One region of the Bradyrhizobium sp. SEMIA genome, then DNA from elsewhere that is predicted to be linked to it. Evidence: predicted binding sites of a transcription regulator. Region 1 holds the regulator's gene; the other holds the start of a gene.
The links. Region 1 encodes LexA, which represses DNA repair genes until DNA is damaged. Its sites were predicted from a motif close to TGTTCNNNNTGTGTTCNG; they were not measured.
Positions count from the first base shown of each region.

Region 2: the regulator LexA is predicted to act here: its motif matches at 2,601-2,618, upstream of FOM02_RS24975 (putative DNA modification/repair radical SAM protein).

Region 1 covers NZ_CP046601.1:2,271,104-2,277,744, reverse strand. The annotation lists gene FOM02_RS11015 (alpha-hydroxy acid oxidase) at 1-107, shown strand, start outside; gene FOM02_RS11010 (HAD family hydrolase) at 116-745, shown strand; gene FOM02_RS11005 (hypothetical protein) at 913-1,107, shown strand; gene glp (gephyrin-like molybdotransferase Glp) at 1,340-2,551, shown strand; gene lexA (transcriptional repressor LexA) at 2,728-3,429, shown strand; gene FOM02_RS10990 (hypothetical protein) at 3,629-3,853, shown strand; gene FOM02_RS10985 (hypothetical protein) at 4,060-4,494, shown strand; gene FOM02_RS10980 (GAF domain-containing protein) at 4,698-5,639, shown strand; partial or broken gene FOM02_RS10975 (ComEC/Rec2 family competence protein) at 5,649-6,641, opposite strand, start outside.
Region 2 covers NZ_CP046601.1:5,127,067-5,133,707, forward strand. The annotation lists gene FOM02_RS24970 (UdgX family uracil-DNA binding protein) at 1-1,286, opposite strand, end outside; gene FOM02_RS24975 (putative DNA modification/repair radical SAM protein) at 1,286-2,521, opposite strand; gene FOM02_RS24980 (ImuA family protein) at 2,684-3,478, shown strand; gene FOM02_RS24985 (Y-family DNA polymerase) at 3,369-4,958, shown strand; gene FOM02_RS24990 (error-prone DNA polymerase) at 4,955-6,641, shown strand, end outside.

The DNA of each region.
Region 1 (6,641 bases):
CCTTCGCCGAGGTCAGCAAGTCCTGCCTGCATCCGGCGACCGCGACCAATGCGCCGGGCGTGTTCAGCGCGTTCCCGCTGTTCGATCACGACCCCTACCGGTACTGAATGAAAGGATGCAGGTGACCTCGCTCTCTCCCGGCAGCGCCGATGCGCTTCTGTTCGATCTCGGGCGCGTGGTGCTCGACATCGATTTCTCCAAGGCGATCGACTGCTGGGCGGGACATGCCGGCTGCAAGCCCGAAGCCATCGTCGCGCGCTATGTGCGCGACGAGGCCTACCGGCTGCACGAGGTCGGCAAGATCAGCGACGAGGACTATTTCGCCTCGCTGCGCACCTCACTCGGGATCGGCATTTCCGACGCGCAGTTCCTGGAGGGCTGGAACGCGGTCTTCGCCGGCGAGATGCCAGACATTGCCGAGCTGTTGCCGCGCGCGGCGCGGCAAATGCCGCTCTACGCCTTCTCCAACACCAACCGGCCGCACGTGGACTATTTCTCGAAGGAATATGCCGACCTGCTCGGCCATTTCCGCGAGGTCTACCTGTCCTCCAGCATCGGCCTGCGCAAGCCGGACGCGGAGGCTTTCGACCATGTCGTGGCCGCCATCGGCGTGCCGGCCAACCGGATCGTATTCTTCGACGATCTTGCCGAGAACATCGAGGGAGCCCGCGCCCGCGGCTTGACCGCGGTGCATGTGACCTCGCCCACCGATGTCGGGAACGCCTTGAAGGCACTCGGGGTTTGACGTTGGGGGCCGGTTCGGCCCGTCGCTGGGGCGCGCCGGTGCTGGACCTAATTTGGCGCAAAATGAGGAACCCAATCACTTTGTGCAATTTTGTACGGAGTTCCCGGAACGAATACCGGCTTCCGGACTCATGAGTCCGTTGGGAATTCTACATCAGGCTTATCGTCGTGTTGGGCAAAACCTACCTCACCAAGCAGGCCTCGCTGCTGATGAAATACGCCAGAACCACCTCGGATTCTGAGCTCTCCGCCAAGCTGATCAGCAAGGCCGCCGACCTGAAATCGCAGGCCGATCCGCTGCCCGACAAGGATCAGAGTCCCAAAGCGCCGGACGTCAGTCCGGACGAGCAGCCGGGGAGTTGACCGATGCTGGCCGTGGCACTCGTCCTTCTCGTCCTCGCCATGGCCATCCTCGTCCCGGTCTGTCTCGCCTTCTGGATCATGCCGCGGCGGACTTGACGTCTATCCCTCACTGCAGAGCGGACAACGCAGGATGAATCATCCTGCGTGATCGCCTTTTTGCCTCTGCGCCTGCACTCGGCTAGAACTCTCGCCGCCGATTTGCCCGAACGGGGCGCAGCTGGAGTTTTCACCCGTGGCCCTGATGCCGGTTTCTGACGCGCTTGCCGCGGTGCTTGCCGGCGCAGAGCCGCTGCCTGAAGAAATGCTCGCCCTCGACCAGGCCTTCCAGCGCGTGCTTGCCCACGACGTCGCGGCGCGGCGCACCCAGCCGCCGCAGGCGATGTCGGCGATGGATGGCTATGCGGTGCGTGCGGCCGACGCCGCCAAGATCGATTCCCAGCTCACCGTGATCGGCGAGGTCGCGGCGGGGCGGCCGTTTGCAGGATCGGTCGGCGCCGGCGAAGCCGTGCGGATCTTCACCGGCGGCGTCGTTCCCGACGGCGCAGACGCGGTCGTGATCCAGGAGGACACGGTTGCGGACGGCAGGCGCATCACGATCAAGGAAGCGGCCGTGACGGGACGACACATCCGCCCCGCCGGTGTCGATTTCAGCGAGGGCGACGTGCTGCTGCGCAAGGGCATCCGGCTGACGGAGCGCGACCTCGCGCTCGCCGCCGGCATGAATCACCCGTTTCTACCCGTCCACCGCCGCCCGAAGGTCGCGATTCTCGCCACCGGCGACGAGCTGGTGATGCCGGGCACCACGCCTGGCCCCGGCCAGATCGTCTATTCCAACGGCTATGCCCTGCACGCGCTCGCCCGCAGCGAGGGCGCCGATACCGTCGATCTCGGTGTTGCCGCCGATACCCTGGACGCCACCACCGCGGGCATACGCCGCGCCCGCGCGAGCGGCGCCGACATCCTGATCACCACCGGCGGCGCCTCGGTCGGCGACCACGATCTGGTCCAGCAGGCGCTGAAGGCCGAGGGCACCGCGATGACGTTCTGGAAGATCGCGATGCGGCCCGGCAAGCCGATGATGCATGGAAGGTTGGCGGCGATGCGCGTGATCGGCCTGCCCGGCAATCCCGTGTCATCCTATGTGTGCGCCTTCCTGTTCATGGTGCCGCTGATTCGGGCGCTGTCGGGCCGCTCCGTGATTCACCATCGCCGCGAGCGCGCGGTGCTGGGCCGCGACGTCGGCGCCAACGACCAGCGCGAAGATTATCTGCGCGCACGCCTGGAGACGCGCGACGACGGCACGCTGATCGCCCTTCCCGTCAATCACCAGGATTCCTCGCTGCTTGCGAATCTCGCTGCGGCACAGGCACTTCTCGTGCGCGCGCCGTTCGCGCCGAAGGCCGAAGCCGGCACACCTTGCGAGGTGCTGCGCCTGCCGGTCTGAACGCGCTGGCCACACGCGTGACGCGAACTTTGTCGCGTTCACGGTAAATTAAGCAGTTGCGGAACATGTATCGAACATATAGTGTCCGTTCATGATTTGTTTCGAGCATGCAGCGGCTTATCGCTGAATTCAGCGTCTCGGAATCGAACGACATCAACCGGGGGATTTTGGTCGAGATGTTAACGCGCAAACAGTACGAGCTCCTGCGGTTCATCAGCGAGCGACTGAAGGAAAGCGGCGTACCGCCCTCCTTCGACGAGATGAAGGACGCGCTCGATCTGCGCTCGAAATCAGGCATCCATCGCCTGATCACCGCGCTCGAGGAGCGCGGCTTCATCCGCCGCCTGCCCAACCGCGCCCGCGCCATCGAGGTGATCAAGCTGCCCGAGCTGCAGGCGGCCGCCGGCAATCGCCGCGGCTTCACGCCGAGCGTCATCGAGGGCAATCTCGGCAAGGTCCGCACGACCTCCAGCCCGCCTGCGGACGAGGGCGAGCGTCCCGTCGCGGTGCCGGTGATGGGCCGGATCGCGGCCGGCACGCCGATCGAGGCGTTGCAGACCCGCAGCCACACCATCAGCGTCCCGCCCGATATGCTCGGCTCGGGCGAGCACTACGCGCTCGAAGTGCGCGGCGATTCCATGGTGGAAGCCGGCATCCTCGACGGCGACATGGCGCTGATCCAGCGCAACGAGAGCGCCGACACCGGCGACATCGTGGTGGCGCTGATCGACGACGAGGAAGCGACCTTGAAGCGCTTCCGCCGCCGCGGCGCCTCGATCGCGCTCGAGCCCGCCAATGCGGCCTATGAGGTGCGCATCCTTCCGCCGAACCGGGTCAAGATTCAGGGCAAGCTGATCGGGCTTTATCGGAAGTACTGATACCGCAAGTACTAGGCGCGCTGTCCGCGCGCTTCGATCGGCATCGCCGACTAGAGATCGGAGCGGATGATTGTCCGCTCGCGCTGGATAGTCTTTCTGGTTTCGCGCAGATTATCCGGCCCCTCCTCCGGCGCTACATCCTCGCCACGCCGCACGAAGCAGCACCGCTTCGGAAAGGCTTTCGGTTCGAGGAGATGCCATGCGCAAGATCATCCTGAGCACAGTAGCAGCGGCGCTGATCGCAGCATCAGCATCGCAAGCCGTTGCCGCACCATCGCACCGCCATGCCCGTAAGAACGTGGCCAAGGAGACGGCCAAGGAAACGGCAATGAGCGAGCAAGTCCGCAACGCGCGCAATGCGCTCACGCAACCATCGCAACCGGTCTGGCCATACTCCGGTTGGTCGGCGCCGGCTGGCCGCTGAGCTGGCCACTGATACGCCCACCGAATGCACGAAAGCAGGCTTTGTTCCCGGGGGATTCGGGAAAGATAATGTGATCGCACGCTGCGGCAGCGAGCCGCAGATTTGCCTATAACCGGGCAGACGCTATGATGCTTCCACTCTGATAGAGGCCTGCGCCTCGTAAGACAGAGGCGCGGGTTGCTATCTCCGCATGAGGAGCACCCACGATGTGTGACTACAGCCTGCATGCCGTCGCATCGCGCCCTGCCGAGGTCGGCGAGACGATCGTGACGACAACGTTCCGCGGCACCTCGACGCGCGGCTTTGCCTCCGCGGCCGATCCGACCGTCGCGGTCTGCCTGCTGCCGGGAACGGAGCTCGCCTTCGCCGACAACGTCCGCTACGACAATCGCTGGATCTGGACGCGCACCGTCAACTCGCGTGTCGGCAAGTTCGGCAAGATTGATCCGCACATTCCCGATCGCCATCATGACGCGATCGAATTCCCCGACGGCAAATACGTGCTGGTGACTCAGCTCGTCGAAGGCCAGCAGGCAACCGTGCTGCAACTGCCCGTGACCCAGCCGCTCGGCGAGCGCGAGCACAAGCCGCAGGTCAGTGCCGAGAACCGCCCGACGACGCCGCGTCTGCCGATCGGTTGAAGCAGATATCCCCGGCCGCCAGGTCGGAGCCCGGAATTGAGATCGCCATCGCCGGCCGCGGCCGGCGACGTGGTGTTGTTTGTGTCTCTCGATATCCCACCTTCCCGTCGCACGAAGTTTGCGCGGCGCTGCCTGAATTTTGAACGTCCGTTTCACAGGCAAATGGCCGATGCTGTTCCGGCTTGGGACGGCGGACGGACTCGATGAAAACCTTCATTCGTGTCGTTGAACTCTGGGTGCCCGACAGGACGCGCATGCGTCTGGAATTCGGCGGCGGCCTCTACGGCGAAGGGCTGTCCGCGTTCAGGGCTGTGAGCGAAGATCTGCACTTCGGATATGACGAGGGGCTCCCCGGCAAGGCCTGGGCGTCCGGCCACCCGGTGATCCTCACCAAATTCGCCAACTCCTATTTCAAACGGACCGACCAAGCCCTTGCAGCCGGTCTCACCTGCGGCGTCGCGGTGCCGGTCTTTGCAGGCGAATTCCTGCAAGCGGTGATGGTGCTGTTCTGCGGCGACGACGAGGCGCATGTCGGCGCCATCGAGCTCTGGCACAACGACGCCGATACGTCCCACGAGATGAGGCTCGTCGACGGCTACTATGGCACCGCCGACATGTTCGAGTTCAACTCCCGCCACACCAGGTTTCCGCGCGGCTTCGGCCTGCCCGGACGCACCTGGAAAGCGGGCCTGCCGCTGATCATCAAGGACCTGCACAACGCCAAGAGCTTTCTGCGCTGGGAGGACGCGGCCGAAGTCGGGATCAACCTCGGCGTCGGCATCCCCTACCGAGCCGGCACTGAGAAGACCTGGGTTCTGACATTCCTCTCCGCGCAGGCAACGCCGATTGCGCGGCGCTTCGAGATCTGGGTGCCGAACGAGATTCGTTCGGCGCTGGTCTTCCACGCCGGCGACTGTGGCGCGCAGACCGACCTCACCGCGCTCTATGCGAACAAATCCATCGCCAGGAGCGAGGGCAGCATCGGCGGCGCCTGGGCCACAGGCATGCCCGCGCTCAATGACGATCTCGCGCATGACGGCTCGATCTCCGGCTCCGAGGCCCAAACAGCCGGACTGAGCCGGATGGTGGCGCTACCGGTGATCGGAGGTGCGGGACTCGACGCCGTGCTGGCCTGGTACTTGTAGCCGATCTGCTCAGTCATCGGCCTGCAAGTCGGCCTCGGACGGCGTTGCGTCCCGGTTGCGGAGCGTCGCCGCCTGCGGCGCAAGGCTCGTCCCGAAATCAGCCTCGCTCGCGATCGCCGGCGACCATGGACGGTCCGTGCCCCTCGCCTTCACTGCCTGGACCGCGAAGCCGTCGCCGCGATGTGTCAGGGCGAGCGCTCCTTGTGCGGCAAGACGCTGCCGGTCGACCACCATCGCCGCGCAATCCGGCGGCGCGGGCCTTGCCGTCACCACCAGTGCAGCGCGACTGCAATCATCCGCCAGCGCGTCGATCCGAAGGGACAGCGCCACCAGCCGCCCGTCGGCGAGCGGCGTGACGCAGCCGGCCTCGTCGCATGACCCGCCGTCAGCCAATGCGGCACTGCCGGCCTCGCGCGCATCGGCGTCGGCGGCGAGCCACTCCTTGAGCAGAAAACCGTCCTTGCTGGCCCTGATCAGATGCAGGCGCCCGTCCCTGCCCCGCACCGCGACGCTCTGGCCGTCCCCGGCAATCAGAATGTCGGGCTGGCGCGCCGCGAGGCCCCAGAGGATCGCCGCCAGCAGCACCACGGCGCCGGACCAGCGCAGCGGCGTGCGCACAAACCCATCACGATGACCCCGCAGGCTCGCCGCGATCAGCGGGCCTATGCCGAAGGCCGGGATGCGGCCGACCGCGCCTGGCAAGCCCGCTACCCAGCGCGAGACCGCGATCATCCAGTCGATGCCGATCCCCATCAGCCACCAGAACACGCCGTCGAGCCCGAACGGTGCCGCAAGCAGGCCCAACAGCCCGGCCGGCATGACCAGCGCCGAGACCACCGGCATGGCGCCGAGATTGGCGAGCACGCCGAACGGCGTGACGCGGTGGAAGTGGAAGGCGGCGTAGGGCGTGGTCGCAAGCCCCGCGATCAGCGAGGCCAGGAACAGCATCGCGATCTCGCGCCCGCCCCACAGCGCGATCCGCGCGGTCGTGGAATGCTCGGG
Region 2 (6,641 bases), 2.9 Mb from region 1:
ATGAGCCGGCCGCGGGTCTTTCCGATCGGCGTGATCTTGCCGAACACGCTCTGCGCGGCGGTGGCGCCCATCGCGACGATGAGGTCGGGCTGGATTGCCGAAACTTCCCGCTCGTACCATTGCCGGCAGGCCCGGATCTCAGGTGTGTTCGGCTTCTGATGCAGGCGGATCTTGCCGCGCGGCACGAATTTGAAGTGCTTGACCGCGTTGGTGACGTAGACCTTCTTGCGATCTACGCCGGCTTCTTCCAGCGCACGATCGAGCATCTGCCCGGCCGGTCCGACGAAAGGATGGCCGGCGAGGTCTTCCTTGTCGCCGGGCTGCTCGCCGACCAGCATGATGTTGGCGGACTTCGGACCTTCGCCGAACACGGTCTGCGTCGCGTCCTTGTAGAGAGGGCAGGCGCGGCAATGCGCGGCCTCCTCGCGGAGGGCTTCGAGATCGTCGGCAGCAGGTTTGCGTTTCATCGGAGCCTCCGGCCGCTTCTGAGGCTTGTGCGGATCGGTTGCGGCATTGGCAATCATGGCGCCGGTCATGCGCTCGGCGTCCTCGATCAGGGGCTTAATGATCGAAGCCTCGGGCAGGTTCCTCCAGTATTTCTTCGGCATCTCCGTCTGCATCGCCTTCACCTTGAGCCGCGCCGGATTGAAGATGCTGGCGTAGTAGCGCCGCCAGGTTTCCTCCAGCCGGTCTTCGCCCGGCGCCTCGCTCTTGCTCACGCCCGGCGTGAACGAGAGCGTATGGCCGTCCCAATGCGCGCAGAGGTCCGGCGTCAGGATCGACCAGGGCATGTCGGCAAAGCGTTTTGCAAAGAACGGCGCGGCAAGCTCGACGATGTGATGCTCCGGCTCGAACCAGGCGACGTAATGCGCGGCTCGCTCGCGGCCGATCTCGCGGAAGCGCACGAAGGCGTGCATCTTGTGCTCGTCGCGATGGACCGCTCTTGCCATCGCCGTGATGAGCGCGACATCGGGATCGATCGCGACCTCGATGAGATCGTGGTTGTCCTTCAAGCGCCAGAGCAGGCGATAGAGGATCGCAAATCGCTCACCATCGCGGTGGAGGATTGCTGCTTTCGCGAGCTCGACGAATTTTGCCGGCACGTTGAAGGTGCCGTCGTTCACCTCGAGGATCGGAGACGGCGCGGATGGCGCGAACAAATCGGCTTCGCCGCCCTGCACGGCCCAGGTGACATCGGTCGGCTCCACATGATGAAGCACGAGCGAGCGCGCGGCGTTGCGCCAGCCGTCGAAATCGGTTTCGGTGTCGAGGATGATGTACTGCATCAGAAGCCAAATCCCAGTTGCGTTGCCTTCGGCTTGAACCGTTCGATGAGTCCGGCCGCTTCGAGGCGATGCGGTGAGGGGCGGTGATCGCTGAGGACGATGAACGGCAGCGCCTTGTTGCGGGGCACGTGCAGGCGCGCGAGATCGGAGAGGCGGATCGTGGTGGTGCGACGCGCCGCGATGATGCGTTCGACCGCCTTGGTGCCGAAGCCCGGCACGCGCAGCAACTCCTCGCGACTAGCGCGGTTGACGTCGAGCGGGAAGCGGTCGCGATGGCGCAGTGCCCAAGCGAGTTTTGGATCGATGTCGAGCGGCAGCATCGCGCTATCGTCGACGATCTCCGCAACGTCGAAGCCGTAAAACCGCATCAGCCAGTCGGCCTGGTAGAGCCTGTGCTCGCGCAGCAGCGGCGGCTGTACCAGAGGCAGAGCGCGGCTGGCGTCCGGGATCGGGCTGAAGGCGGAGTAGTAGACGCGCCGCAACCGGTAGGCGCCGTAGAGATTGGCGCTGGTGTGGAGAATGGTGTGGTCGTTCGCGCTGTCGGCGCCGACGATCATCTGCGTGCTTTGTCCGGCGGGCGCGAAGCGCTGCGGTTTTGTTTTGGTCTTTGTGTTGCGGTCTTCCTCGGCCTCGTCGAGCTTCAGCCGCAGCCGGCCCATGGTGCGGCGGATCGCGCGGACATCCTTCTCCGGCGCGAATTGCTGCAGGCTCGTCTCCTGCGGCATCTCGATGTTGATGGAGAGACGGTCGGCATATTTGCCGGCCTCCGCGATCAGCGCGTCGTCGGCCTCGGGAATCGTCTTGAGATGGATGTAGCCGCGGAAGTGATGCTCCTCGCGCAGTTTTCGCGCGACGCTCACTACTTGCTCCATCGTGTAATCAGGGCTGCGGATGATGCCGGAGGAGAGGAACAGGCCCTCGATGTAATTGCGCCGGTAGAAGTCGAGCGTCAGCTTGACCACCTCGTCGATGGTGAAGCGGGCGCGCGGCACGTTCGAGGAGGCGCGGTTGACGCAATAGAGGCAATCGTAATTGCAGGCGTTGGTCAGCAGCACCTTGAGCAGCGAGATGCAACGTCCATCCGGCGCGTAGGAATGGCAGATGCCCATGCCTGGGGCGGTCGAGCCCATGCCCTTGCCGTCGCTGGAATCCCGCTTCTCGGTCCCGCTGGAGGCGCAGGAGGCGTCGTACTTGGCGGCATCCGCGAGAATTTCCAGTTTGCGTTGTACGTCCATGCTTGAATCTCTTTGATTCCACTCATGAATCTTTGGCGCGCCAATTCGATTGACTCTTCGGCTGCCGTTAGCTTTATATTAGAACATATCATGAACAAATGAGCCAGCCGCTGGTTCTCTTTTTGAGAGCCACCGGCAATCACCTCTGAAGGAGCGGCGAGCATGAGCAGCGCACGCATCAGCGCGCTTGCGACCTTGCGCGGCCAGATCGAGCGCATCGAGACGGCGGAGGTCGTGCATCAGTATGACCGCGTCGCGCTCGGCCATGGCGAGGCCGATGCCGTGCTGAAGGGCGGGCTCGCGCGCGCGGCGATCCACGAGGTGTTTTGCGCTGGGTCTCAGGGAACAGTTGCGACGGGTTTTGTCATGGGCCTCGCAGGACGCGTCTCGGCGCAGCGGCCGCTGCTGTGGGTGCGGCAGGATTTTTCGGAACTTGAGACCGGCGCGCTGTCGATGAGCGGGCTCGCCGAGCTCGGGCTCGATCCGCGCCGCGTGGTGATGGTGCGCGCCGCCGATGTCGAGAGCGCGCTGCGCACCTCGGCCGACGCGCTCGCCTGCGATGCGCTCGGCGCCGTCGTGCTCGAGCTCTGGGGCGATGCCAGGCAGTTCGATCTCGTCGCGAGCCGCAAGCTGACGCTGGCCGCGCAAGGCTCAGGCGTCACCGGTCTGATGCTGCGGATGGCGGCGCAGCCGCTGCCTTCGACTGCCGAGACGCGATGGATGCTGCGCGCGGCGCATTCGCCGCCGGGCCCAATATGGAGTGCCTGGGGCGCGCCGCGCTTCGATGCCGAACTCTTGCGCAATCGTCATGGCCCGTGTGGCCGGTGGATCATGGAATGGAATTGTGATGAGTGCCAGTTCAGTGAACCGTCGACGCATTCTCAGCCTGTGGCTGCCGCGCCTGCCCATCGACCGGATCCAGCGGTTTTTGCAGGTGAGCGGCGGCGCGCCGGGTGACCCGAGCATCGTCGTCATCAAGGAGAACAATGCGCTGGTGATCCATGCGCTCGACGAGGCTGCCGAGCGCCTCGGCCTGTACATCGGTCAGCCGCTCGCCAATGCGCGGGCGATGTGTCCGGACTTGAAGGTGTTCGACGCCGATGTCGTGGCCGATGCCAAGACGCTCAGCGACATCGCCGACTGGTGCGACCGCTTCACGCCGCTGGTGGCGCTCGATGCGCCGCATGGGCTGTTTCTGGACATCACCGGCTGCGCGCATCTGTTCGGCGGCGAGGCCGCGCTGTTGCAGACGCTGGTCCGTGCGCTTGCCCGGCAAGGTTTTGCCGTCAGTGCGGCGATCGCCGGCACCTCAGTCTGCGCGCGCACGCTGACGCGGCAAACGTCCGGCATCATCGTCGCCGACGGCGGGGAGGCGGTAGCGATCGACCGGTTTCCGGTGTCCGCGCTCGGCGCGGGCGAAGCCATCACCACCGGCCTGCGCCGTGCCGGCCTGAAGACCATCGGCGATGTCGCCTCGCGTTCGCCGAGCGAGATCACGGCGCGGTTCGGTGCCCGGTTCTCCACGCTGCTCGCGCATGCGCTGGGGCAGGGTGATGCGCCGATCAATCCGCGCAAGCCGCTGCCCGACTACATCGTCGAGAAGCGCTTTGCCGAGCCGATCGCAACCGACACCATGATCGCGATGACGCTGTCGCGGCTGGCCGATACGTTGATCGCCTCCATGGAGAAACAGGGCAAGGGCGCGCGGCGCCTCGAAGCCGCGTTCTTCCGCACCGACGGCGTGGTGCGCGCGATCATGGTCGAGACCGGGCGGCCGGTGACGCGAAGCGCGGTCGTCGACCGCCTGTTCCGCGAGCGCCTCGATGCGCTCGCCGATCCCCTCGATCCCGGTTTCGGCTTCGACATGGTGCGCCTGTCGGCAAGCCGCACCGAGATCGTGGTACAGGAGCAGCGTGATCTCGACGCCCATGTTCACGACAATGACGAGCTTGCCGCGCTGATCGACCGCATCGCCGCGCGGATCGGGGGGAAGCGTGTCGTCGTGCACCTGCCGCAGGACACGCATATTCCCGAATGCGCGGTGCTGGCCGCGCCCGCGCAGCATCATCTCGCGGCCGCCATGCAGGCCGAATGGCCGGCGCGCGCCGAGAGCGAGCCGCCGCTACGCCCCTTGCGTCTGTTCGAGAAGCCCGAGCCGATTAAGGTGCCGTTCGCGACCGTGCCCGACGGCCCGCCGCATCAATTCACCTGGCGCCGCGCGCTGCATGCGGTGGTGCGGGTGGAAGGGCCCGAGCGCATCGCCATGGAATGGTGGCGGCAGGACGGCAAGCAGCTGACGCGGGATTATTTCCGCATCGAGGACGCCGAGGGCCTGCGCTTCTGGATTTTTCGCGACGGGCTTTACGAGGGAGAAGTGTTCGACGGCGACGGCGAGCCCGTTTCTCCCAACTGGTATGTGCACGGTCTCTTTGCATGACGACATCAGCCTATGCCGAGATCGGCATCACCACCAATTTCTCCTTCCTGCGCGGTGGCTCGGATCCGCGCGCCTATGTGCATCAGGCCAGCATCCTCGGCATCCCCGTGATCGGCATTGCCGATCACAACACGCTCGCCGGCGTGGTGCGTGCCTACAAGGAGCTCGACAATGACAAGGTGCTGCACAAGCCGAAACTCTTGATTGGCGCGCGCATCGTCTTCATCGACGGCACGCCTGATATTCTCGTGTACCCGCGCGACCGCGCTGCCTATGGCCGGCTGTGCCAGCTCCTCACCCGGGGCAAGCGCGGCGACGACGACATCACGCGGATCGAGAAGGGCGAATGCCATCTCAGGTTTGCTGACCTGCTGGAATTTTCCGAAGGGCAGCTCCTGGTCCTGACGCTGCCGCATCGCTTCGAGCAAACGCAGGCGCTGGATATTCTTGCAAAGCTGAAGGACAGGGGTGCCGAGGGCGTGTGGCTGGCGGCGAGCCTGGTCTATCGCGGCGACGATCGCCGCCGCCTGGCGCGGCTCGATGATCTCGCCGCAAAAGCAAAGGTGCCGCTGCTCGCGACCAACGAGGTGCTCTATCACCATCCCGCCCGCCGTCCGCTTCAGGACGTGCTGACCTGCATCCGGGAAAAGACCACGATCGAGGCGATCGGGCGCAAGCTGGAAGCCAATGCCGAGCGGTTCTTGAAGACGCCAAAGGAAATGTCGCGGCTGTTCCGCGATTTCCCCGAGGCGATCGCGGAGACCATGCGCTTTGCGGACAGAATCGACTTCACGCTCGACCAGCTCAAATACCAGTATCCGGACGAGCCGGTGCCGCCCGGCAAGACCGCGCAGGGGCATCTGGAGGATCTGACCTGGGCAGGTGTCGACAAATATTTCGGCGGCAAGATCGACGACAAGCTGCGTGCGACGCTCAACAAGGAGCTCGCGCTGATCGCCGAGCTGAAATACGCACACTACTTTCTCACCGTGCACGACATCGTGCACTACGCGCGCAGCCAGGACATCCTCTGCCAGGGCCGCGGGTCGGCGGCGAATTCGGCCGTCTGCTACGTGCTCGGCATCACCTCGGTCGACCCGACCAAGGTCGATCTCTTGTTCGAGCGCTTCATCTCCAAGGAGCGGCTGGAGCCGCCCGACATCGACGTCGACTTCGAGCATTCGCGGCGCGAGGAGGTGATGCAATATGTCTATCGCCGCTACGGCCGCCACCGCGCCGCGATCATCGCCACCGTCATCCACTATCGCCCGCGCAGCGCCATCCGCGACGTCGGCAAGGCGCTGGGCCTGACCGAGGACGTCACCGCCGCACTGGCCGACACCGTCTGGGGCAGCTGGGGCAAGGGCCTCAACGACATGCAGGTCAGACAGGCCGGGCTCGATCCGCAAAATCCCATGATCAACCTCGCGGTCGAGCTTGCGACCGAGCTGATCGAATTCCCGCGCCATCTCTCCCAGCATGTCGGCGGCTATGTGCTGACGCAGGACCGGCTCGATACCTATGTGCCGATCGGCAATGCCGCGATGGATGACCGCACCTTCATCGAATGGGACAAGGACGACGTCGACGCGCTCAGCATGATGAAGGTCGACGTGCTCGCGCTGGGCATGCTGACCTGCATCAGGAAGTGTTTTGATCTGATCGCGGACCACAAGGGGCGGC